Regions from separate parts of the Cedecea neteri genome, predicted to be linked through region 2. Evidence: predicted binding sites of a transcription regulator. Region 2 holds the regulator's gene; the other holds the start of a gene.
The links. The regulator PurR, encoded in region 2, represses purine synthesis genes. The targets are predictions, from matches to a motif close to CANGCAAACGTTTGCNTG.
Positions count from the first base shown of each region.

Region 1: a site for PurR is predicted at 6,511-6,528, ahead of gcvT (glycine cleavage system aminomethyltransferase GcvT). Genes of this name have one in related genera too.

Region 1 covers NZ_CP009459.1:346,566-358,523, forward strand. Annotated here, with positions in the region: gene LH86_RS01640 (cytochrome b/b6 domain-containing protein) at 1-51, shown strand, start outside; gene LH86_RS01645 (molybdopterin-dependent oxidoreductase) at 61-822, shown strand; gene LH86_RS01650 (pentapeptide MXKDX repeat protein) at 858-1,130, shown strand; gene LH86_RS01655 (SDR family oxidoreductase) at 1,174-1,917, opposite strand; gene gcvP (aminomethyl-transferring glycine dehydrogenase) at 1,976-4,849, opposite strand; gene gcvH (glycine cleavage system protein GcvH) at 4,905-5,294, opposite strand; gene gcvT (glycine cleavage system aminomethyltransferase GcvT) at 5,324-6,421, opposite strand; gene ubiI (FAD-dependent 2-octaprenylphenol hydroxylase) at 7,079-8,278, opposite strand; gene ubiH (2-octaprenyl-6-methoxyphenyl hydroxylase) at 8,291-9,469, opposite strand; gene pepP (Xaa-Pro aminopeptidase) at 9,466-10,782, opposite strand; gene LH86_RS01690 (YecA family protein) at 10,806-11,384, opposite strand; gene zapA (cell division protein ZapA) at 11,553-11,882, shown strand; RNA gene ssrS (6S RNA) at 11,924-11,958, shown strand, end outside.
Region 2 covers NZ_CP009459.1:2,936,366-2,948,323, reverse strand. Annotated here, with positions in the region: gene LH86_RS13940 (phosphoethanolamine transferase domain-containing protein) at 208-780, shown strand; gene LH86_RS13935 (TetR/AcrR family transcriptional regulator) at 852-1,451, shown strand; gene LH86_RS13930 (alkene reductase) at 1,505-2,602, shown strand; gene gloA (lactoylglutathione lyase) at 2,691-3,098, shown strand; gene rnt (ribonuclease T) at 3,209-3,868, shown strand; gene LH86_RS13915 (Grx4 family monothiol glutaredoxin) at 3,910-4,254, opposite strand; gene LH86_RS13910 (C40 family peptidase) at 4,615-5,463, shown strand; gene sodB (superoxide dismutase [Fe]) at 5,800-6,381, shown strand; gene LH86_RS22600 (YnhF family membrane protein) at 6,472-6,561, opposite strand; gene purR (HTH-type transcriptional repressor PurR) at 6,854-7,879, shown strand; gene punR (DNA-binding transcriptional activator PunR) at 7,876-8,814, opposite strand; gene punC (purine nucleoside transporter PunC) at 8,929-10,131, shown strand; gene cfa (cyclopropane fatty acyl phospholipid synthase) at 10,428-11,576, shown strand; gene LH86_RS13875 (glycoside hydrolase family 1 protein) at 11,803-11,958, shown strand, end outside.

The DNA of each region.
Region 1 (11,958 bases), 2.1 Mb from region 2:
ATGGTGGCGCTGGTGCCACGCACGTTGCTCGCCATGCTCCGTGGCCGCTGAGGAAGAAACATGAGCGATAAAAATGAAATCATTAAAGAAGCGACGCAGCTGATTAATAAGCAGCTCACGCAGGAAGGCCGCCGTCGTTTTTTAAAGCAGGGCTTAACGCTCGGCGGCATCGCGATGCTCACCGGCTGCGATATCAGCGATAACGCCACGGTTGAAAGTTCGCTCAGCAAGATTTCACGTTTTAACGACCGCATCCAGGCCTGGCTGTTTAACGGCAGCCAGCTGGCACCGATTTACCCGGAAAGCATGATCGACGCTAACTTCCCGTTTAACGCTTTTTACGGTGAGGATGAAGCGCCGGACATCAACGGTGACAGCTACCGCCTGGAGCTTGCCGGGCTGATTACCGACAAGCGCCCGTGGACGCTGGCACAGCTTCACCAGATGGCGCAGGTCAGCCAGGTGACTCGCCATATCTGCGTCGAAGGCTGGAGCGCCATCGGCAAGTGGGGCGGCGTCCCTTTTGCCCTGTTTCTGAAAGGGATTGGCGCCGACCTGCGAGCCAAATACGTCAGCTTTAAATGCGCGGATGATTACTACACCAGCATTGATATGGCCACCGCGCTGCACCCGCAAACGCTGATTGCTTTAACCTGGGATGGCAAGGTGTTGCCGCGCAAATATGGCTACCCGATGAAACTGCGGATCCCTACCAAACTCGGCTACAAGAACCCGAAGCATATTCAGGTCATTGAAGTCACCAATCGCTACCCCGGCGGCTACTGGGAAGACCAGGGCTATAACTGGTTCGGTGGTAGTTAACTCTCTGTCTCACAGATAAATCAAGGAAATACATCATGAAAAAGATCTACGCTGCCCTGCTGTGCTCCACCATGCTGTTCGGTATCGCCGGGGCTAACGCTGCGGATTCGATGAGCAAAGATTCCATGGCCAAAGACGGCATGGGAAAAATGACCCACACCTGTAAAGACGGCATGAACAAAGACGGTATGAAGAAAGATTGCATGTCCAAAGACGGCATGAAGAAAGACGGGATGAGTAAAGACCATATGGGCAAAGACAGCATGGCCAAAGACGGTATGGCGAAAGACAGCATGAGCAAGCAATAAGCCTGACGCTACGCCAGTCTCACCCTCTTCTGGCGTAGCGAACTTATTTCCCTCCGGCCGCATCAATAAAGGTGCCGGTCACGTAAGATGCCTTTTCGCTCAGCAGCCATAAAATGGCCTCCGCGATCTCTTCCGGCTGACCGCCGCGCTGCATCGGCAATGCCGTTTTCACCCGATCAACTCTCCCTGCTTCCCCGCCGGAAGCATGCATTTCGGTATAAATGAAACCAGGCCGCACGCCGTTCACGCGGATCCCCTGCGCGGCAACCTCTACCGCCAGCCCGGTGGTCAACGTATCGACCGCGCCTTTAGACGCCGCATAATCAACATATTCCCCAGCAGCGCCTAAGCGGGACGCGGCAGAAGAGACGTTCACAATCGCCCCGCCTTCCCCACCGTGGCGGTACGCCATACGCTTCACCGCTTCCCGGCAGCAGAGAAAATACCCGGTCACGTTTGTCGTCAGTACGCGATTGATACGTTCCGCCGTCAGGTTTTCAATGGTCGATTGCTGGAACAAGATCCCGGCGTTATTCACCAGCGCGGTCAGCGGTCCAAATGCGTTATCGATTTCGGCGAACATCGCCATCACCTGCAGCTCATCGGCAATGTCCGCCCGCAGCGCCAGCGCTTCGCCACCCTGGGCAATGATCGTATTTATCACTTCATCCGCAGCCTGTTTATTGCGGAGGTAGTTCACCACCACTTTATAACCATGCTGAGCCAGCAACAGCGAGGTGGCTTTGCCAATCCCCCGGCTGCCGCCGGTAACCAGAGCTATCTTCATACGTCTTCTCCAGAAACAAGAAAGGGCACCGAAGTGCCCTTAATCAACGTCGCTAAAACTATTCGTACTCGCTCATCGGCACACAGGAGCAGAACAGATTGCGGTCGCCGTAAACGTCGTCAAGGCGCTTCACGGTTGGCCAGTATTTATTGCCGTGACCGGCCGGGAAGACCGCCAGTTCGCGGGTGTACGGGTGCGCCCACTCGGCAACGATTTCGTCCTGAGTGTGCGGCGCGTTCACCAGCGGGTTGTCTTCCAGCGGCCATTCGCCTGCAACCACGCGGTCGATTTCACTGCGGATGGACAGCATCGCATTAATAAAGCGATCCAGTTCCACTTTGCTTTCGGATTCGGTTGGCTCAACCATCAGCGTACCCGCCACCGGGAACGACATGGTTGGCGCGTGGAAACCGAAGTCGATCAGGCGTTTGGCGATATCCAGCTCGCTGATGCCGGTTTCTTCTTTCAGCGGGCGAATATCCAGAATACATTCGTGCGCCACGCGGCCGTTCGCGCCGGTGTACAGCACCGGATACGCGGACTTCAGGCGGGTCGCGATGTAGTTGGCGTTCAGAATCGCTACGGAACTGGCTTTCTTCAGGCCGTCCGCGCCCATCATGCGGATGTACATCCAGCTGATTGGCAGAATAGACGCGCTGCCAAACGGGGCGGCGGAAACCGCGCCTTGCTGGGTCAGCATCTCTTCAATCTGCACCACGCTGTGACCCGGCACAAACGGAGCCAGATGCGCTTTCACGCCGATTGGGCCCATGCCCGGGCCGCCGCCGCCGTGCGGAATGCAGAAGGTTTTGTGCAGGTTGAGGTGTGAAACATCCGCGCCGATATAGCCCGGCGTAGTGATCCCCACCTGGGCGTTCATGTTGGCGCCGTCCAGGTAAACCTGGCCCCCAAACTGATGCACGATCTGGCACACTTCGCGGATCGTTTCTTCGTACACGCCGTGGGTGGACGGATAAGTCACCATGATGCAGGAGAGCGCTTCGCCCGCCTGTTCGGCCTTAACACGCAGATCCTGCAGATCGATGTTGCCTTGTTTATCACAGGCCACGACGATCACTTCCATACCCGCCATTTGTGCCGAAGCCGGGTTGGTACCGTGCGCAGAGCTTGGGATCAGACAGATGTTGCGGCTGCCTTCGTTACGGCTTTCGTGGTAGCGGCGGATAGCCAGCAGGCCAGCGTATTCGCCCTGGGCGCCGGAGTTCGGCTGCATGCACAGCGCGTCGTAGCCGGTCAGTTTCACCAGCCAGTCGGACAGCTGGGCGATCATCTGGTGGTAGCCTTCAGCCTGGTTTGCCGGGCAGAACGGGTGCAGTTCGGCAAATTCCGGCCAGGTGATTGGGATCATTTCGGCCGCGGCATTCAGCTTCATGGTGCAGGAGCCGAGCGGGATCATCGCCTGGTTGAGCGCCAGATCTTTACGTTCCAGAGAGTGCATGTAGCGCATCATCTCGGTTTCGCTGTGGTAGCGGTTAAAGACCGGGTGGGTCAGGATCTCATCGTCACGTAGCATCGGGGCCGGAATGGATTGGCTGTCGTTGGCAACGTCGCGATCCAGCTTGTCGATATCCAGGCCGTGAGCGTCGCCCAGCAGCACGTCGAACAGGGCAACAACATCTTCACGGGTGGTGGCTTCATCAAGGGTGATGCCTACCGCGTTCAGAATGTCGCTGCGCAGGTTAATTTCACGCGCTTCGGCGCGCGCCAGCACGGCGGCTTTGTCAGCCACTTCAACACAAAGCGTGTCGAACCAGTGCTTATGGCGCAGAACCAGGCCTTTCTGCTCCAGACCAGCTGCCAGAATATCGGTCAGGCGGTGGATGCGGCCTGCAATGCGCTTCAGGCCAGCCGGGCCGTGGAAGACCGCATACAGGCTGGCAATGTTCGCCAGCAGTACCTGGGAAGTACAGATGTTGGAGTTCGCTTTCTCGCGGCGGATGTGCTGCTCGCGGGTTTGCATCGCCATGCGCAGCGCGGTGCGACCAGCGGCATCGCGGGAAACGCCGATAATACGGCCAGGCATGGAGCGTTTAAATTCATCGCGAGCGCCGAAGAACGCCGCGTGCGGGCCGCCGTAGCCCATTGGCACACCGAAGCGCTGGGCAGAGCCGAAGACAATGTCTGCGCCCTGTTTGCCCGGCGCGGTCAGCATCACCAGCGTCATGAAATCTGCGGCTACGCTGACCACAACTTTGCGCTGTTTCAGCTCGGCAATCAGTCCCGTGTAATCATGCACTTCGCCGGTGGTGCCCACCTGCTGAAGCAGCACGCCGAACACATCCTGGTGGTCCAGCACTTTCGCAGCATCATCGACAATGACGTCAAAGCCGAAGGTTTCCGCGCGGGTACGCACCACGTCCAGCGTTTGTGGGTGAACGTCAGCGGCCACGAAGAAACGGTTAGCGTTTTTCAGCTTGCTGACGCGCTTAGCCATTGCCATGGCTTCGGCTGCGGCAGTGGCTTCATCAAGCAGAGAAGCGGAAGCGATATCCATGCCGGTCAGGTCGAGCGTGACCTGCTGGAAGTTCAGCAGCGCTTCAAGGCGACCCTGGGAAACTTCAGGCTGGTAAGGCGTGTAGGCGGTGTACCAGCCTGGGTTTTCCAGCATGTTACGCAGAATCACCGGCGGCGTTTGTACCGCGGTGTAACCCATGCCAATGTAAGTTTTGAAGCGTTTATTGCGGCTGGCAATGCCTTTTAACTCGGCCAGAGCCGCAAACTCGGTCGCTGCGGCGCCAATCTGAGGCGGCTCAGCAAGCTGAATGTCCTGCGGAACAATGCTGGCGATCAGGTCGGGGAGCGTCTTCGCGCCGACGGTCTCCAGCATCTCTTGCTGCTGCTGCGCGTCCGGGCCAATGTGACGATCGATAAACGCTTCGTGATTCTCTAACTGACGTAAAGACTGGGTCATGAGCGGTGATTCCTGAAATGGTTTCCCCTCTCCACCAGGGAGAGGGGTTTAAAAATTACTCGTCTTCTAACAGCGCTTCATAGGCAGAAGCATCCAGCAGCGCGGCAACCTGTGCTTCGTCGCTGGCTTTAATTTTGAAGATCCAGCCTTCGCCGTAAGGCTCGCTGTTAACCAGCTCCGGGCTGTCGCTCAGCGCGTCGTTGACCGCAACGATTTCACCGCTGATTGGGGCGTAGATGTCAGAAGCCGCTTTCACGGATTCAGCAACGGCGCAATCATCACCGGCAGAAACGGTGGCACCCACTTCAGGCAGGTCAACAAATACCATGTCGCCCAGCAGTTCCTGCGCGTGTTCGGTGATGCCCACGGTGTAGCTGCCGTCAGCCTCTTTACGCAGCCATTCGTGCTCTTTGCTGTATTTCAGTTCGTTCGGCACATTGCTCATTGTTTTCTCCTGATACCTGATTTCAAAATTTAAAGCGCGACCGGCTTACCGGCGCGAACAAAAATAGGTTTAGTGACTTTGACCGGCATTTCGCGGTTGCGGATCTGCACGATCGCCGTTTCACCGATGCCCGCCGGGACGCGAGCCAGCGCAATGCTGTAGCCGAGCGTTGGCGAGAAGGTGCCGCTGGTGATTGCCCCTTCGTGCGTATTGCCCTGCGCGTCGGTAAACCGTACCGGCAGCTCATTACGTAATACGCCTTTTTCGGTCATGATCAAGCCAACCAGCTCTTCGGTGCCGTTCGCGCGCTGTGCTTCCAGCGCTTCACGGCCGATAAATGCACGATCTTCAGGCTGCCACGCGATAGTCCAGCCCATGTTCGCGGCTAGCGGAGAAACGCCTTCGTCCATGTCCTGCCCGTAGAGATTCATACCAGCTTCAAGACGCAGCGTGTCGCGAGCGCCCAGGCCGCAAGGCTTAACGCCCGCTTCAACCAGCTGCGCCCAGAATCCTGCGGCTTTGTCATTCGGCATCGCAATTTCATAACCCGCTTCGCCGGTATAGCCGGTGGTGGCGATGAACAAATCGCCGGACTGCACGCCAAAGAACGGTTTCATGCCTTCAACGGCTTTACGCTGCGCTTCGCTAAACAGCGTGGCGGCTTTGGCCTTCGCATTCGGCCCCTGAACGGCAATCAGCGCCAGGTCGTCACGCACGGTAACGGACACGCCAAACGGTTCTGCGTGCTGGTTGATCCAGGCAAGGTCTTTTTCACGGGTGGCGGAGTTAACAACGAGGCGGAAATAATCTTCGGTGAGGAAATAGATAATAAGGTCGTCAATCACGCCGCCGGATGCATTGAGCATGGCGGTGTAAAGCGCTTTGCCCGGCTGGGTGAGTTTGGCGACGTCGTTGGCGACTAAGTAACGCAGAAACTCGCGGGTACGGCTGCCGTGCAGGTCGACGATGGTCATGTGTGACACGTCGAACATACCGGCGTCGGTGCGCACAGCGTGGTGCTCATCAATTTGAGAGCCGTAGTGCAGCGGCATCATCCAGCCGTGGAAATCAACCATGCGGGCACCGCAGAGCGTGTGCTGTTCAAATAAGGGGGTCTGTTGAGTCATCTTTTCCTCTTTAACCATCTGGTTGCAAAGCGGATTTGGCTTTGCCAACCGTCAGACGAAACCCGGCATCACCACCGTTCCCCGATAGCGACGCAAACGTTACCTTTGACCTGAACTTACCACCGAACGGGGGCGTAAACCATAAGCGAAAAACGGTCATTGCATTAGCTTATGACCAAAATGGGAGAGGAAGTGTGCAGAGTAATTCACTGTAAAAATGCGATTCACTCCACATTAACAGCAGGTATTTGATGTCGAATTTAGCACTGGCTAACATTTACGACCATTTCAGAAACAAATTGACTACATCGTAAAAATTGTAAGATTAGAAAATGTAATCCGAGATTTGTCCTGAGATTAGAATATTTCAAACGAGGGAGCAGATACCCTTCCCGGTCATCGGGAAGGGAAATGTGACGAGGTTATCACTATGGATTCCATCGAGCGGGTGAGTACGGCTAGCACCCCTGTAGCTCGAAGTATGACGAGTATTTATTGCAGCCATGGAAGCTGAATCAGAGAGACACTCTAATACTCTAAATAATTCGAGTTACAGGTAGGCAGCAAGGGAGCTTATCCCCAGGAGCTTACATAAAGTAAGTGACTGGGGTAAGTGAGTGCCGCTAACACACCTGTAGCTCGAAGTATGACGAGTATTTATTGCAGCCAGGACGGCAGATCTTGCAACCCCATCGCCTGGCGAACCAGCTGAGGTTTAACGCCTGGCAGCGTATCGGCAAGCTTCAGGCCTATGTCTCTGAAGAGTTTTTTCGCCGGGTTGCTGCCAGCGAACAGATCGCGGAAGCCCTGCATACTGGCCAGCATCACCGCCGCGCTGTGCTTGCGACTGCGCTCATAGCGACGCAGGTAGAGATGCTGCCCAAAATCTTTGCCTTCGCGATGCAGGCGGCGAATTTCCGCAATCAATTCAGCGGCATCCATAAAGCCAAGGTTGACGCCCTGCCCTGCCAGCGGGTGAATGGTATGGGCAGCATCGCCCACCAGCGCCAGACGATGACCAGCGAAGCTTCGGGCGTAACGGCCCGTCAGCGGGAAGGTGCGGCGCTCGCTTGCAACAGAACACAGGCCGAGGCGCATGTTAAACGCGACGGAAAGCGCCTGGTTAAACGCTTCATCGTCGGCCTGCTGCATACGCGCCGCTTCTTCCGGCGGCAGCGACCAGACAATCGAGCAAAGATGCGGGTCAGAAAGCGGCAGAAACGCCAGAATGCCTTCCCCGTGGAACACCTGGCGCGCGACGGACTGATGCGGCTCAGCGGTGCGAATCGTCGCCACCAGCGCATGGTGGTTATAGTCCCAGAACGTCAGCGGGATATCGGCTTTGTCACGCAGCCAGGAGTTGGCGCCGTCTGCGCCTACCACCAGCCTTGCAGTTAGCATTGTGCCGTCCTTAAGGGTCAGGAACGCTTCGTTTTCCCCCCAGGCGACCTGGTTAATGTCCACGGGGGCCATCAGGCTAATGTCGCTGCATTGCTCAGCCCGTTGCCATAGCGCCTGGTGGATCACCGAGTTTTCGATGATGTGCCCCAGGTGGCTAAAGCCGAAGCTCTTATCATCAAAGGCGATTTGCCCGAAGCTGTCTCGCTCCCAGACTTCCATCCCGTGATAGCTGCTGGCTCGCTCGCTGATTTTTGGCCATGCGCCCAGGTGCGTCAGCAGCTTTTCGCTTGCCGCGTTGATCGCCGAAACGCGCAGCTCCGGGGCAGCTTCAGGCGCCAACGGCTGAGGAAGATGGCTTTCAATGACCGCAACGCGCAGGCCGCTGCCCTGAAGTCCGCAGGCCACCGCCAGCCCCACCATGCCGCCGCCGACAATCGCCACATCTACGCTTTGCAAATTGACTCTCCTTTAACGCGCCACCCAACCCAGGGTGCGCTGAGCCAGCACATCTCGTGCCGGAGTAAAATGTTCCATCGCCATCAGGCCAAGGTTACGGCCCGCCACCAACGGTGCCCAGCGGTTAGCAAACAGCTGAACCAGCCCGTCAGTGACGCCGATGGTTGCCGCTTTATCTGCGGCACGGCGCTGCTGATAAGCCGCCAGAACCGGGAAACTGCCGACATCTGCGCCTGCCGCGTGGGCCTCTGCCAGCCCTTCAGCCAGCGACATAACGTCGCGCAGGCCAAGGTTGAACCCCTGCCCGGCGATCGGGTGCAGCGTTTGCGCGGCATTGCCCACCAGCGCCAGGCGATGGGATACGGTCTGCGAAGCCTGCTGTAACGCCAGCGGATAATGATGGCGAATGCCTGCATGGGTAATTCGCCCCAGCCGCCAGCCAAAGGCACGTTGAAGCTGCTGGCAAAACTCTGCTTCGCCCCAGCTTTCAACTTCCTCACGAGCTTCCAGCGCATGGCACCAGACCAGCGAGCAGCGCCCGTCGGACATCGGCAGCATGGCGATCGGCCCGTGTTCGGTAAAGCGCTCAAATGCCCGGCCATGATGGGGTTCAGAGGTAGTGACGTTGGCAATCACGGCGATTTGCTGGTAGCTCTGCGGCTGCCAGGTGATACCACACTGCGCCGCCAGCTTAGAACGAGTGCCATCCGCGGCAACCAGAATATTGCCCTGTAGCTCAACGCCATTATCCAGCACAACCTGCACGCTATGTTCGTGCCGGGTAAACGACGTAACTCGCTGCGGGCAGTGCAGCGTTACGCCTGGCGCTTTACGCAGCAGGCTAAAAAGACGCAGCCCGACATCGTGAAGCTCCACAACCTGCCCCAGCGCATCAATCTGGTAATCCTCAGCTTCAAGGGTGACGAAGCCGGCGTGGCCTTTGTCGCTGACGTGCACGGTTTTAATTGCCGTGGCGCAGTCGGCCAGCGCAGACCATACGCCAATGCGGGCCAGCTGCTGCCGGGTGCCCTGGGCGAGCGCGATGGCTCTGGCATCAAACCCCGGATGAGCGGCTGAGTCCGGGGCAATCGCCTCGATAAGGTGCACCGGCAATTTTCCCTGGGTGAGGGTTGAGATGGCTAACGCCAGCGTCGCCCCCGCCATCCCGCCACCAACAATGATCACACTCATGGCTGACGCGCCGCCGCCATCAACGCTTCGATATCGTCTGCGGATTTCACCACGCTGGCGGTCAGGTTCTCGTTGCCGTCTTTGGTGATCACAATGTCGTCTTCAATGCGGATGCCAATGCCGCGGTACTGTGCGGGCACGTCCGCATCCGGCGCAATATAAAGCCCTGGTTCCACGGTGATGACCATCCCCGGCTCAAGCACGCGTGACTTGTCCACGCCATAAGAACCTACATCGTGAACATCCAGCCCCAGCCAGTGGCTCAGTCCATGCATGAAGAACGCGCGGTGGGCGTTATTGGCTATCAGATGATCGACATCACCTTTCAGAATACCGAGCTTTACCAGCCCCTTAACCATGATGCGTACCACTTCCGTCGTCACTTCCTGCATGGAGGTGCCTGGCCGGTAGAGTTTTAGCGAGGTTTCGAGCGACTCCAGCACGATGTCGTAAATTTCACGCTGCGCCGGGCTGAATTTGCCGTTAACAGGGAAAGTACGCGTGATGTCTCCGGCGTAGCTTTGGTATTCGCACCCGGCGTCGATCAGCACCAGATCGCCGTCGCGCAGTTCGCTTTCATTTTCGGTGTAATGCAGAATGCAGCCGTTTTCGCCGCCGCCCACAATAGTGGTGTACGAAGGATACCGCGCGCCGTGGCGGGTAAACTCGTGGTGAATTTCACCTTCGAGCTGATATTCAAACATCCCCGCGCGGCAGGCCTGCATGGCACGAGTATGCGCCAGCGCTGAGATTTCCCCGGCGCGACGCATCACGGCAATCTCTTCTTCGGATTTGAAGAGGCGCAGTTCGTGTACCGTCGGGCGCCAGTCGGTCAGTGTTGCTGGCGCAGCGAGATTTTGACGCGAACCACGACGCAACTTATCCAGAGCGGCAAAAACGATGTTATCCGCATATTCGTACTCGCCCTGAGCGTGGTAAACCACATCCAGGCCGTTTAGCAGGAGATGTAATTGCTCACCGATTTCGCTGAAAGCCAGCGCGCGATCCACCCCTAGCTTCTGCGGGGCGGCCTCCTGACCTAGCCGGCGGCCAAACCAAATTTCTGCGCTTTTGTCCCGCACGCGGTTAAACAACACGCTGTGATTGTGCGACTCATCGCTTTTAATGAGCACCAGCACGGCTTCCGGCTCATTAAAACCGGTGAAGTACCAAAAATCGCTGCTCTGCCGATAAGGGTATTCGCTATCGGCATTACGGGTCGCTTCCGGAGCCGCGAAAATTAACGCAGCGCTGCCAGGTACCATTTTCGCCAGTAGCGCCTGGCGGCGGCGAAGAAATTCCTGCTGGGTCATCACATCTCCTGATTTTTTGATCGTTAGTGGAGCGTAGGTTTGCGTACCTCTGGCGCGGTCGGTGCCGCATGAGTAAAGGTGTCGTGGCACAGTAGCGCGGCAACACGCACATACTCAATGATCTCTTCGAGCGACATTTCCAACTCTTCCTGGTCTTCGTCCTCGTCGTAACCCAACTGGGCAATATTACGCAGATCGTCAATGGCTTCGCCGGTTTCGCCGGTGACTTTGTCGAGCTTGCTCTGCATGACGCCGAGACCAAGCAGGAAGTGGTTTACCCAGCCGGAAAGCGCATCGGCGCGATCGAAAACGGAGACATCATCCCCATCCGGCAGGTAAAGCTGGAACAGGAAGCCTTCGTCTTCCAGCGCGTCGCCAATGGCGCCGTGCATCTGGCGCAGCGGATCCGCGAGGTTCTGGCTAAAGGCCAGGCCTTCGTTGGTCAGGTCATGCAGCAGCGTTTGCCAGCTGGTGTCTTTGTTACCACCGCACAGCATGCCGCTGATCAAGCCGTGCATTTCTGCAGGCGTCAGACCCACACCCTGTTGGTTCAAAAGTTGGCCGACTAAGTCGTAGTCCGGCATTGCGTTCTGTATTGACATGCGCATTCGTCATCGTTGGCAGGAATAGTGTGTGTTATGCTACCACCAGGACCCCCGCAGATACCAGAAAAGGGCTTGTATCTTGATATCGGGATAGCTATAGTGGCGCCCCTTCCGCTACCGGGGTCGGTGGCGTAAAGGCAGGCGAGTAAACAGCAGGAAGGTGGCATGTCTGCACAACCAGTCGATATTCAAATTTTCGGTCGTTCATTGCGCGTGAATTGTCCGCCTGAACAACAGGATGCGCTGAATCAGGCTGCGGAAGAGCTGAATCAGCGGTTGCAAGATTTAAAAGTTCGCACTAGAGTCACAAATACCGAGCAGCTAGTGTTCATCGCAGCACTTAACATTTGCTACGAACTGGCTCAGGAAAAGTCGAAAACCCGTGACTACGCCGCCAATATGGAAGAGCGTATTCGGATGTTACAGCAGACTATCGAACAAGCGTTGCTTGAGCAAGGTCGCATAGCAGACCGACAGGGTCCAAAGTTTGAATAACACTTCGCAGTTGACTGTGGTAGAGTAACTTCGAAGACAAAATTTCTCTGAGATGTTTGCAAGCGGGCCAGTCCCC
Region 2 (11,958 bases):
ATTGAAGCCTGACTCTGCCCCGGATGCAAGCGGGGCGGCTAAAAAATCACCCTTTATCGGAAAGCGACTGAAAATTAAGGTTCAGCTAATCTTCTCTCTCTACTCTGGCAAATATTCTGTTTTGTCTTCACGGCTTATATGAACTTTTTGAAAAAGTTACAGTGTAACGATTCGCAATTTAACCTTTGCTGCGCCTTTTTCTTCACATTGATCAATGCTCTTTTTATCCACCGCAGCTGGCAGTTAATTGCCCCGGACTCGCTCCGTAGCTGGTTATTTGCCGCTTCCGTGCCGCTGGTACTGTTTTGCGCCTGGCTGACGATTTTCAGCGTGGTGAATCTGCCCTGGCTGCGGAAACCCGTCCTGGTGTTTTTGGTCATCGGCTGCGCGGCAAGCAACTATTTTGTGTTCACCTACGGCGCCGTTATCGATAAAAACATGATGGTCAACGTGTTTGGGGCAGATGCTCAGCAAGCCAAAACATTCGTCACACCTCAGTTGGTGAGCTGGCTGGCCCTGCTGGGGATTATCCCCGCTCTTTTGCTATCCCTGGTGAAGGTGCAGCCAGCGCGTTGGTGGCATACCGTGCTGACTCGTCTGGTCAGCATTCTGGCCGGTCTGCTGGTGATAATCCTCGTCGCCTCCGTGTTTTACAAAGACTACACTTCGCTGTTCCGCAGCAATAAAAACGTGATGAAAATGGTGACGCCCGCAAACTACATCAGCGCCATTAGCCGCTACGGCAAAAAACGTTGGCTGGCTGACGTCCACAAGGAATAATGCAACTGCGGTCACAAAAAAGTGCTCGCCCCCTATTGCATTAGACTGACTGGTCTACTACATTTGAGCGCATGAATCGACATCCTGAACACGACACTCGCGAACATCTCCTCGCCATTGGCGAGCGGCTGTGCCTTGCCCGGGGCTTTACCGGCATGGGGTTAAGCGAATTATTGCGCACCGCAGAAGTGCCCAAAGGCTCTTTCTACCACTACTTCCGCTCGAAAGAAGCGTTTGGCGTGGCGATGCTGGAGCGCTATTACCAGGCTTCTAATCTGCGCGTGGCGGAACACTTTTCGCACGGCGAAGGCAATTATCGCCAGCGCCTGCTGAAGTGGTACCAGGACATGCTGAGCTACTTCTGCCAGAGCGGGAACCTGAGTAACTGCCTGATAGTGAAACTCTCAGCAGAAGTCTGTGACCTTTCGGAAGATATGCGTGGCGCGCTGAACAACGGCGGCTCGCAGGTCATCTCCCTGCTCGCCGATGCGCTGGCGAAAGGCCGCAGCGAAAAAAGCCTGCGCTTTGAAGGCGAAGCGCTGGAGCAGGCCATGGTGCTGTACTCACTGTGGTTAGGCGCCAGCCTGCAGGCAAAAATTTCCCGCAGCGCGCTGCCGTTGGAAAGCGCGTTAGCACACGTAAGGATCCTATTGGCAGAACCTGTCGCCTGACAGGTTTTTTATTTACTGAATTACTAGACGACCGGTCTACTTGAGGAAAAACCATGTCAGCAGATAAACTGTTTACGCCGCTCAAAGTTGGCGCTATTACCGTACCAAACCGTATTTTTATGGCTCCGCTGACGCGCTTGCGCAGCATTGAGCCGGGCGATATTCCAACCCCGCTGATGGGCGAATATTACCGCCAGCGCGCCAGTGCCGGGCTTATCATCAGCGAAGCAACCCAGATGTCCGCCCAGGCTAAAGGCTACGCTGGCGCTCCGGGCCTGCACAGCGAAGAGCAAATCGCCGCGTGGAAAAAAATCACTGCGGGCGTGCACGCGGAAAAAGGCCACATGGCGGTGCAGCTGTGGCACACCGGCCGTATTTCCCACTTTACTCTTCAGCCTGGCCAGCAGGCTCCGGTCGCGCCTTCCGCGCTGAGTGCCGGAACCCGTACCTCGCTGCGTGACGAAAACGGCAACGCCGTTCGCGAAGATACTTCCATGCCTCGCGCGCTGGAACTGAGCGAAATTCCAGGCATCGTGGACGACTTCCGCAAGGCGATTGGTAACGCTCGCGATGCGGGCTTTGATCTGGTTGAGCTGCACTCCGCCCACGGCTACCTGCTGCACCAGTTCCTGTCCCCTTCTTCTAACCACCGTACTGACGAATACGGCGGCAGCCGTGAAAACCGCGCTCGCCTGGTGCTGGAAGTGGTTGATGCCGGGATCAAAGAATGGGGCGCCGATCGTATCGGGATCCGCGTGTCGCCAATCGGTTCGTTCCAGAACGTGGACAACGGCCCGAACGAAGAAGGTGACGCGCTGTACCTGATTGAAGAGCTGGGTAAACGCGGCATTGCCTACCTGCACATGTCCGAGCCGGACTGGGCGGGTGGCGAACCGTACACCGAAGCATTCCGTGCCAAAGTCCGCGAGCGTTTCAGCGGTGTGATCGTTGGCGCAGGTGCTTATACCCCGGAGAAAGCAGAAGATCTGATCGGTAAAGGCCTGATCGATGCGGTCGCGTTTGGTCGCTCCTTCATCGCCAACCCGGACCTGGTGGCTCGTCTGCACAAAAATGCCGAGCTGAACCCACAGCGCCCTGAGTCCTTCTACGGCGGCGGCGCGGAAGGCTACACCGACTACCCAACCCTGTAACTCCGCTGTTCCTTTCATTGATAGCGGCGCGCAAACGCCGCTATACTCAACGACTCCAGAAATAACTGTCTCATTCGACGAGGATTTTATGCGTCTACTTCATACCATGCTGCGCGTTGGCGACCTGCAACGCTCCATCGAGTTCTACACCAAAGTGCTGGGCATGAAACTGCTGCGCACCAGCGAAAATACCGAGTACAAATACTCTCTCGCGTTTGTCGGCTATGGCGATGAAAGCGACACGGCGGTTATCGAACTGACTTATAACTGGGGCGTGGACAGCTATGAGCTGGGCACCGCTTACGGCCATATCGCGCTGAGCGTGGATAACGCCGCCGACGCCTGCGAACGCATTCGTAATAACGGCGGCAACGTGACCCGTGAAGCCGGCCCGGTAAAAGGCGGCACCACCGTTATCGCTTTTGTTGAAGATCCGGACGGTTACAAAATCGAGCTGATCGAAGAGAAGCATGCGGGTAAAGGTCTGGGTAACTGATTTTCAGACGATTAGCGTCAAACAAGGGGCGTGTTGTGCGCCCCTTACTGCAACACTCCCCGAAATTTGCCATAATGCGCGCTGCATTTTCCCCGTATTAAGAGAAGCTGATGTCAGACAACACGCAATTGCATGGCCTGTGCGACCGTTTTCGTGGTTTTTATCCGGTAGTGATCGACGTTGAAACCGCAGGTTTTAACGCCAAAACTGATGCATTACTGGAAATCGCCGCCGTTACCCTGAAGATGGATGAAGACGGCTGGTTATCCCCCGACGAAACCCTGCACTTCCATGTCGATCCGTTTGAAGGTGCGAACCTGCAGCCTGAAGCCCTGGCGTTCAACGGTATTGACCCGCATAACCCCCTGCGTGGTGCCGTCAGCGAATACGATGCCCTCCACGCGATTTTCAAAACCGTGCGCAAAGGCATTAAAGACAGCGGCTGTAGCCGGGCGATTATGGTGGCGCACAACGCCACGTTCGACCACAGCTTTATGATGGCCGCCGCTGAGCGCGCATCATTAAAACGTAACCCATTCCACCCGTTTGTGACGTTTGATACCGCGGCCCTGAGCGGCCTGGTGCTGGGGCAAACCGTGCTGGCAAAAGCCTGCATCGCCGCAGGCCAGAAGTTTGACAGCTCGCAGGCCCACTCCGCCCTGTACGACACCGAGCAGACCGCCCTGCTGTTCTGCGAAATCGTCAACCGCTGGAAGCGCCTCGGCGGCTGGCCACTGCCGTTGGCAGACGAGCCTGAATCTGAGGCATAAAAAAAGCGACCTAAGGGTCGCTTTTTTACTGGCAGGCGAGATTACTCTGCGCCTGGCTCTTCAGATTTGTGCTTCTCTGCGGTCTCTTTGATCAGTGCCTGCAACTCACCACGCTGGTACATCTCGATGATGATATCGCAGCCGCCGACCAGCTCACCGTCCACCCACAGCTGCGGGAAAGTTGGCCAGTTGGCGTATTTTGGCAGTTCAGCGCGGATGTCCGGATTCTGCAGAATATCCACATAGGCGAAACGCTCGCCGCAGGCGGACAGAGCCTGAACGGCCTGAGCGGAGAAGCCGCAGCTCGGCAGCTTCGGGGAACCTTTCATATAGAGAAGAATCGGGTTCTCAGCGATCTGGCGTTGAATTTTTTCAATAGTGCTCATTGTCTTGCTTCCTCAAACCTTGATACGGCAATAGCCTGCCATTGTAGCCAGTTGCGCCCCGGGCAGAAAACACCATTTTTCTCAGGGTTTTTCTTCTAGCCCCGGCGAGCAAACATACTTTAAGAATAACACTTTTACGGCGCGCGAAAATGAGCAATTTGCTTCATTCGAGATCAATTAAACAGCGGATAACACCCTGGAATGGTTAATTTTTTAGCTATAGCTTCCACTTTTGGCCGTTAAATAGTATTTGCCTATTAACATTATCGGCTTTTATGCATTAGAATCGTCGGGTTTCGCAAAAATCATACGCAGGCATGATGGTTAGCATCGTGCCTTCATTTATCAGGGGATTGACGAGTGGCGCGGATAAATAAAATCTCTATCACGCTATGTGCTCTGCTATTTGCTTTGCCCTATACACCTTTGGCGCAGGCGTCTGAGCACGTCCGCCATCCTGTTGCACAAAAAGGCCATCCGGCAAAGACAACAACCAGTAAAAGCAACAAGGGTAAAGAGAAAGCAAAACCGAAGGTCAGCACAGCCTCCACCAAAAAGAAGTCCGGTAAAAAAGACACCTCACCGGCAAAAGCCAAAGTGGCTAAACGCACCACCACAGGCAAAAGCAGCACCCTCGCTAAAACCAGCAGCAAAAAAACCTCGCAGAAATTAGCCCTACAGCCAGCCTCCGCCACCGTTGCCTACACTGAAAAATGCACCCATCGTAAAGGGCATAAAAAGCAGTGCGTTAAGGTGAAGTCGGAAAAAAATCTGACCATCGCGCAGGCACATAAAGTACGCGTGCAGAAAGCGCAAAAAACGGCTATGAACAAGCTGATGGGACAAATTGGTAAGCCGTATCGCTGGGGCGGTACCTCCCCACGCACCGGTTTCGACTGCAGCGGGTTGATTTATTACGCTTATAAAGATCTGGTGAATATTCGTATTCCACGCACCGCCAATGAAATGTATCACCTGCGAGATGCCTCTTCCGTTGACCGTGGCGAACTGGAAAGCGGCGATCTGGTGTTCTTCCGTACTCAAGGGCGCGGCACCGCCGATCACGTTGGCGTTTACGTTGGCAACGGGAAGTTTATTCAGTCCCCACGCAGTGGCCGCGATATTCAGATCACCTCCCTGAGCGAAGATTACTGGCAGCGCCACTACGTGGGTGCCCGCCGGGTGATGACGCCAAAAACCATTCGTTAGTCTTATCCACGCCCTTTCGGGCTAATCAGACTGATTAAAATGTTAACAGCCCGGCAACGGGCTGTTAATTGCTGCTGACAAAGAGGGAAAAAGCGTGGTTTTTCCCTCTTTGTGGTTATCAGCTAAAAATCAATAAATTGATTTTCCTCGTTTATTTTAAAACGTCACCGGGTATTTATTTCATCACAGGTAGCTTGTCAGCAGTCTGAGCAGCCCGGCAACGGGCTGTTTTATTTTGTTGTTTCATTTCGCTTTTTCACTCACCTGTAATTTGCTAACCTTATAACCACACAAATTGTAGTTATATTGTGAAACAAAATAACAAGGAGTAAAGCAATGTCGTTCGAACTACCCGCCCTGCCCTATGCTAAAGACGCGCTGGCACCGCATATCTCAGCCGAAACCCTCGAATATCACTACGGTAAGCACCACCAGACCTACGTCACTAACCTGAACAACCTGATCAAAGGCAGCCCGTTTGAAGGCAAAACGCTGGAAGAGATCGTGAGAGGATCTGACGGCGGTATTTTCAATAACGCGGCTCAGGTCTGGAACCATACCTTCTACTGGCACTGCCTGGCGCCGAATGCCGGTGGGGAGCCGACCGGTGACGTGCTGGCCGCCATCAACCATACTTTTGGCAGCGTGGAAGCCTTTAAAAAGCAGTTCACCGAAGCGGCCATCAAAAACTTTGGCTCCGGCTGGACCTGGCTTGTGAAGAATAGCGACGGTAGCCTGGCTATCGTCTCGACTTCTAATGCAGGAACTCCGCTGACAACTGAGGCAAAACCGCTACTGACCGTGGACGTGTGGGAACACGCTTACTACATTGATTACCGCAACGCGCGCCCGGTTTATCTCGACCATTTCTGGGCGCTGGTGAACTGGAAATTTGTTGCGCAAAACCTGGCGGGCTGATTTCTATCGGTTACTTACGAAGTAGGAAGGTGACGTTTTTCTTCCTTCATCTATATATGATAAGGGCCGCTTTTCGCGGCCCTTTGTAAATCAGTGCAGGACGGCGGTAAGTGCTCCGGCAACAATCAGACTCAGTACGATAACCGTAGTCACCACGGAAAACTTCAGATCGGTACTCATTGCAAGCTCCTTTTATTTCCCTACAAAGTGTATGTGGGGTGATTTTCCCACAATTAGCGATAAAAATCCTGCTGGATTTGCGCAGATATCGGTTTTCCCTCTTCCACTTTGCCCCGGGATAAGCCAAAATCCTTCGCTAATTTACCGCGTATCGCCCGGCAACGCCCTCCTCCCGCTGTATGTCGCATCCCCGACAGGCCTGCAACCAACGTGTTGCCCCAGGAGTTAGCGAAGGCAAACGTTTAACATATGAGTTATCAGGAGTTTACGATATGGTCTGGAGTGACATCTAATGGCAACGATTAAGGACGTAGCGAAGCGCGCAAACGTTTCCACTACCACTGTGTCACATGTCATTAACAAGACCCGTTTTGTGGCGGAAGAGACGCGCAATGCCGTTTGGGCAGCCATCAAAGAGCTGCACTATTCACCGAGCGCCGTGGCGCGTAGCCTGAAGGTCAACCACACCAAATCTATCGGCCTGCTTGCGACCTCAAGCGAAGCCCCTTATTTTGCGGAAATTATTGAATCCGTTGAGAACAGCTGTTTCGCCAAAGGTTACACCCTGATTCTGGGCAACGCGCACAACAACTTTGAAAAGCAGCGCGCTTACCTGTCCATGATGGCGCAAAAACGCGTGGACGGGCTGCTGGTCATGTGTTCCGAATACCCTGACACACTGCTTTCAACCCTGGAAGAGTACCGCCATATTCCGATGGTGGTGATGGACTGGGGCGAAGCCCGCGCAGACTTTACCGATTCCGTGGTCGATAACGCCTTCCACGGCGGCTACCTCGCGGGTCGCTACCTGATTGAACGCGGCCATCGCGATATCGGTGCTATCCCGGGTCAACTGGAACGTAACACCGGCGGCGGCCGCCATGCAGGGTTCCTGAAGGCGCTTGAAGAAGCCAATATCAAAGTGCCTGATAACTGGGTAGTTCAGGGTGATTTCGAACCGGAATCGGGTTATCGCGCCATGCAGCAGCTGCTTAACCAGCCGCATCGCCCTACCGCTGTTTTCTGTGGCGGCGATATTATGGCGATGGGTGCGATTTGCGCCGCTGATGAAATGGGGCTGCGCGTGCCGCAGGACATTTCTATCATCGGCTACGACAACGTGCGCAACGCCCGCTATTTCTCTCCGGCGCTGACCACTATCCACCAGCCGAAAGAGCGCCTGGGCGAAACGGCGTTTAACATGCTGCTCGACCGTATCATTAATAAACGCGAAGAGTCGCAGACGATTGAAGTTCATCCGCGTCTGATTGAACGCCGCTCGGTGGCCGACGGCCCGTTCCGCGATTACCGCCGCTAAGCCTCTTCGGGGGCCGGGAATACGTTACCCGGCTCCTGCAACCACTCCTGATTCATCGTTTCACTATCGCCCAAATAGTCCAGCAACCAGCTCAGCGCGGGCGAAGCATCATCCTGCCGCCAGGTCAGGCAGCAGGCCGCGTCCGGGAATGGATTTTCCAGCAGCAGCTCTTTCCAGTCTCCCCTGACGAGCCACGGCTGGGCAATGTGCGTTGGCACCATACCAATGCATAATCCCGCCGTCAGGCAATCCTCCCCCGACGCCCAGTCCGGTACCACCACGCGGCGCTGGTTGTCGAGCAGCCAGGTAATGCGCTTGGGAAGTGAACGGGAGGTATCTTCCAACACCAAAGACGGCCAGGGGCGAATGTCATCATCCAGAATGATACCTTCCCGTTGCGCAAGCGGATGGCCAGCGGAAACCACGCAGCGCCAGCTAAGCGCCCCCATGTCCCGAAATGCGTAGCGCCCCCCGACCGGGATCGCCTGCGTGGCGCCAATCGCCGCCTCAACTCGCCCGTCGGCCAGCGCGTCCCACACGCCGTTGAACACTTCCTGGGAAACCCTTAATTCGATATCCGGAAAATGACGATAAAAATCCAGCACCAGCTGGCGGGTTCGCTCAGGTTTAACGATATTGTCTACTGCAATAGACAGATGCCCGCGCCAGCCGTTGGCTATCTGCTGGCACTGCTGGCGCGTTGCCATCATTTTTTTGATAACAGATCGGCCTTCTTTGAGAAAAAATGCCCCGGCGGCGGTCAGCTCAACGTCCCGATGACGCCGTTCAAACAGCGGCACGGCCAGCCATTCTTCAAGCTGCCGTACCGTATAGCTGATGGCAGACGGCACGCGATGCAACTCCTGGGCCGCACCGCTAAAGCTGCCGTTTCGCGCCACGGCATCAACCACTTCCAGCGAATATTCAGACCACATATTTCTGCCTGCAAAAAATTTGAATGCAATTTGCAAATATTAGCGTTTCACAAGCGGTTTTGCACTCCGTAGACTCCTGCCCCGTTAACCTGCTATCAAAATCAAGAGTGAAATATGCAACCATCAAAGGGATTTCTTATCTGGCTTGCGGGGCTGAGCGTGCTGGGTTTCCTGGCCACCGACATGTACCTGCCCGCCTTCGCCGCCATTCAACAAGATCTGGGTACCACCGCCTCCGCCGTGAGTGCCAGCCTGAGTCTGTTCCTCGCCGGCTTTGCTTTTGCCCAGTTGATGTGGGGCCCGCTTTCCGACCGCTTCGGGCGTAAGCCTGTGCTGTTGATTGGCCTGGCCATGTTTGCCGCCGGCTGTATCGGGATGCTTTGGGTGCAGGATGCCACCACGCTGCTGGTGCTGCGCTTTATTCAGGCCGTGGGCGTCTGCTCGGCCGCAGTTAGCTGGCAGGCCCTGGTGACCGACTATTATCCTGCCAACCGCGCTGGCCGTATTTTTGCCACCATCATGCCGCTGGTCGGGCTTTCTCCGGCGCTGGCCCCGCTGCTCGGCAGCTGGCTGCTGAACCATTTTGAATGGCAGGCCATTTTCGCCGTGCTGTTCGTGGTCGCTTTGCTGTTGATGATCCCCACGCTGCGCCTCAAGCCCCGGACTCAGCACCACGAGCAAACCGAAGACAATAAAGTCAGCTTCTTCTCTTTATTACGTTCCCGCGTTTACGGCGGCAACGTGCTGATTTACGCCGCCTGTTCCGCCAGCTTTTTCGCCTGGCTCACCGGCTCGCCGTTTATTCTGAATGAGATGGGCTACAGCCCCGCGGCAATAGGCCTGAGCTACATGCCGCAGACTGTCGCTTTCCTGGTCGGGGGCTATGGCTGCCGCAGCGCGCTGCAAAAGTGGAGCGGCAAACAGCTGCTGCCCTGGCTGCTGGCCCTGTATGCCCTGAGCGTGGTAGCCACCTGGGGCGTAGCGGTGAGTGGCCATGCTGACCTGACGCTGCTGCTTATCCCGTTCTGCGTGATGGCCGCGGCGAACGGTGCCATCTACCCTATCGTGGTTGCCTCTGCCCTGCTGCCTTTCCCACAGGCAACCGGGAAAGCCGCAGCGCTGCAAAACACCCTGCAGCTTGGGCTTTGCTTCCTGGCAAGCTTAATGGTTTCCTGGCTGGTCACGACACCGCTGCTGACCACCACCAGCGTGATGCTGGCGACAATCCTGCTTGCCGGTCTGGGCTATGCCCTGCAGCACACGGCCCAACGAGAAGCACAAAACAAGGGCCACAGCGAGTTGTCCCGCGCACAGTAACCTGCATGATAATGTGAATGTTGTGTGATTAGCTTGCTAACAATATTCCATTGAACCCTCAATTAAACGGGCTTATAGTAATTGCGGTTCTACTATAAGTCTTATCAATTTTATTTTGCGGGAGCCGGAGCGCTTTCGTTTTTCCATGGATGGCCTTTCAGTAAGGGAGAATCCCCCCTTTCTCTGTTCTACGTCGGATATCAGGCACGCGGAATTTTCCGTGAGAGTTCTCACAAGCCGAGAATAGCGTCTACGCTGTTTTAAGGTTCTGATCACAACAAGGTGATGGAGAAGCTATGAGTTCATCGTGTATAGAAGAAGTGAGCGTACGAGATAACGAATGGTATCGTATCGCAAATGAAATGCTGAGCCGGGCAGGCATTACCCTCAACGGCCCAAATCCTTTTGATATTCAGGTCAAAAATCCAAACTTTTTTAAACGCGTTCTGCAGGAAGGTTCTCTCGGCCTTGGTGAAAGCTATATGGACGGCTGGTGGGAATGCGAACGGCTGGATATCTTTTTCACCAAAGTCCTGCGTGCCGGACTGGAAAACCAACTGCCCCACCATTTCAAAGATACCCTGCGCATTGCGGCGGCAAGACTGGTTAATCTGCAGTCTAAGAAACGCGCCTGGATAGTCGGTAAAGAGCATTACGATCTTGGCAACGATCTGTTCAGCCGGATGCTGGACAAGCACATGCAATATTCCTGCGGTTACTGGAAAGACGCGACAAATCTCAGCGACGCGCAGGATGCCAAGCTCAAAATGATCTGCGAAAAACTGCAGCTTAAGCCCGGCATGAAGCTGCTGGATATCGGCTGCGGCTGGGGCGGTTTGGCCGAGTTTGCTGCGCGCAACTATGCCGTATCCGTCTTTGGCGTGACTATCTCTGCGGAACAACAAAAAATGGCCCAGGAGCGGTGCAAAGGTCTGGATGTCACCATCCTTTTGCAGGATTACCGCGATCTGAACGAACAATTTGACCGCATTGTTTCCGTCGGGATGTTTGAGCACGTCGGGCCTAAAAATTATGCCACCTACTTTGACGTTGCCGACCGCAACCTCAAGCCGGACGGCATTTTCCTGCTGCACACAATAGGTTCTAAAAGGACCGACAATAATGTCGATCCGTGGATCAATAAGTACATTTTCCCCAACGGTTGTCTGCCGTCGGTGCGGCAGATTGCCGATGCCAGCGAGCCGCATTTTGTGATGGAAGACTGGCACAACTTCGGTGCCGACTATGACAAAACGCTGATGGCCTGGTACGAACGTTTTCTGGCAACCTGGCCTGAAATCGAAGGAAACTATTCTGAGCGCTTTAAACGGATGTTTAGCTACTACCTGAATGCCTGTGCAGGTGCCTTCCGGGCACGTGACATTCAGCTCTGGCAGGTTGTTTTCAGCCGGGGCATTGAGCACGGCCTGCGCGTACCACGCTAAAATAAACCCGGTGAATGCCGGGTTTTTTCTTTTTCAATTGTCTCTCCTTGCGCACCGATGTGATTTACCTCACATGTTTAGTCCTGTCTGCGCTTAGCGGCTTGATCTGCTTAACAGATATCATTTCCTGGGATAGAAACCGGTTTCATCAATCACAGACAATCATGACATTAGCCGCATCAATGATTGCCTGCCGGAGATGGCAGGTCAGACCGTGAGGACAACGATGAAATACGCATTTCCTGAGCATTTCTGGTGGGGCAGCGCAGCCTCCGGCCCACAAACCGAGGGCGAAGCGCTGAACTTTGGCAAATCTGAAACCATCTGGGACCGATGGTTCGCCGAGCAGCCTAACCGTTTCCACCACGGCGTCGGGCCGCAA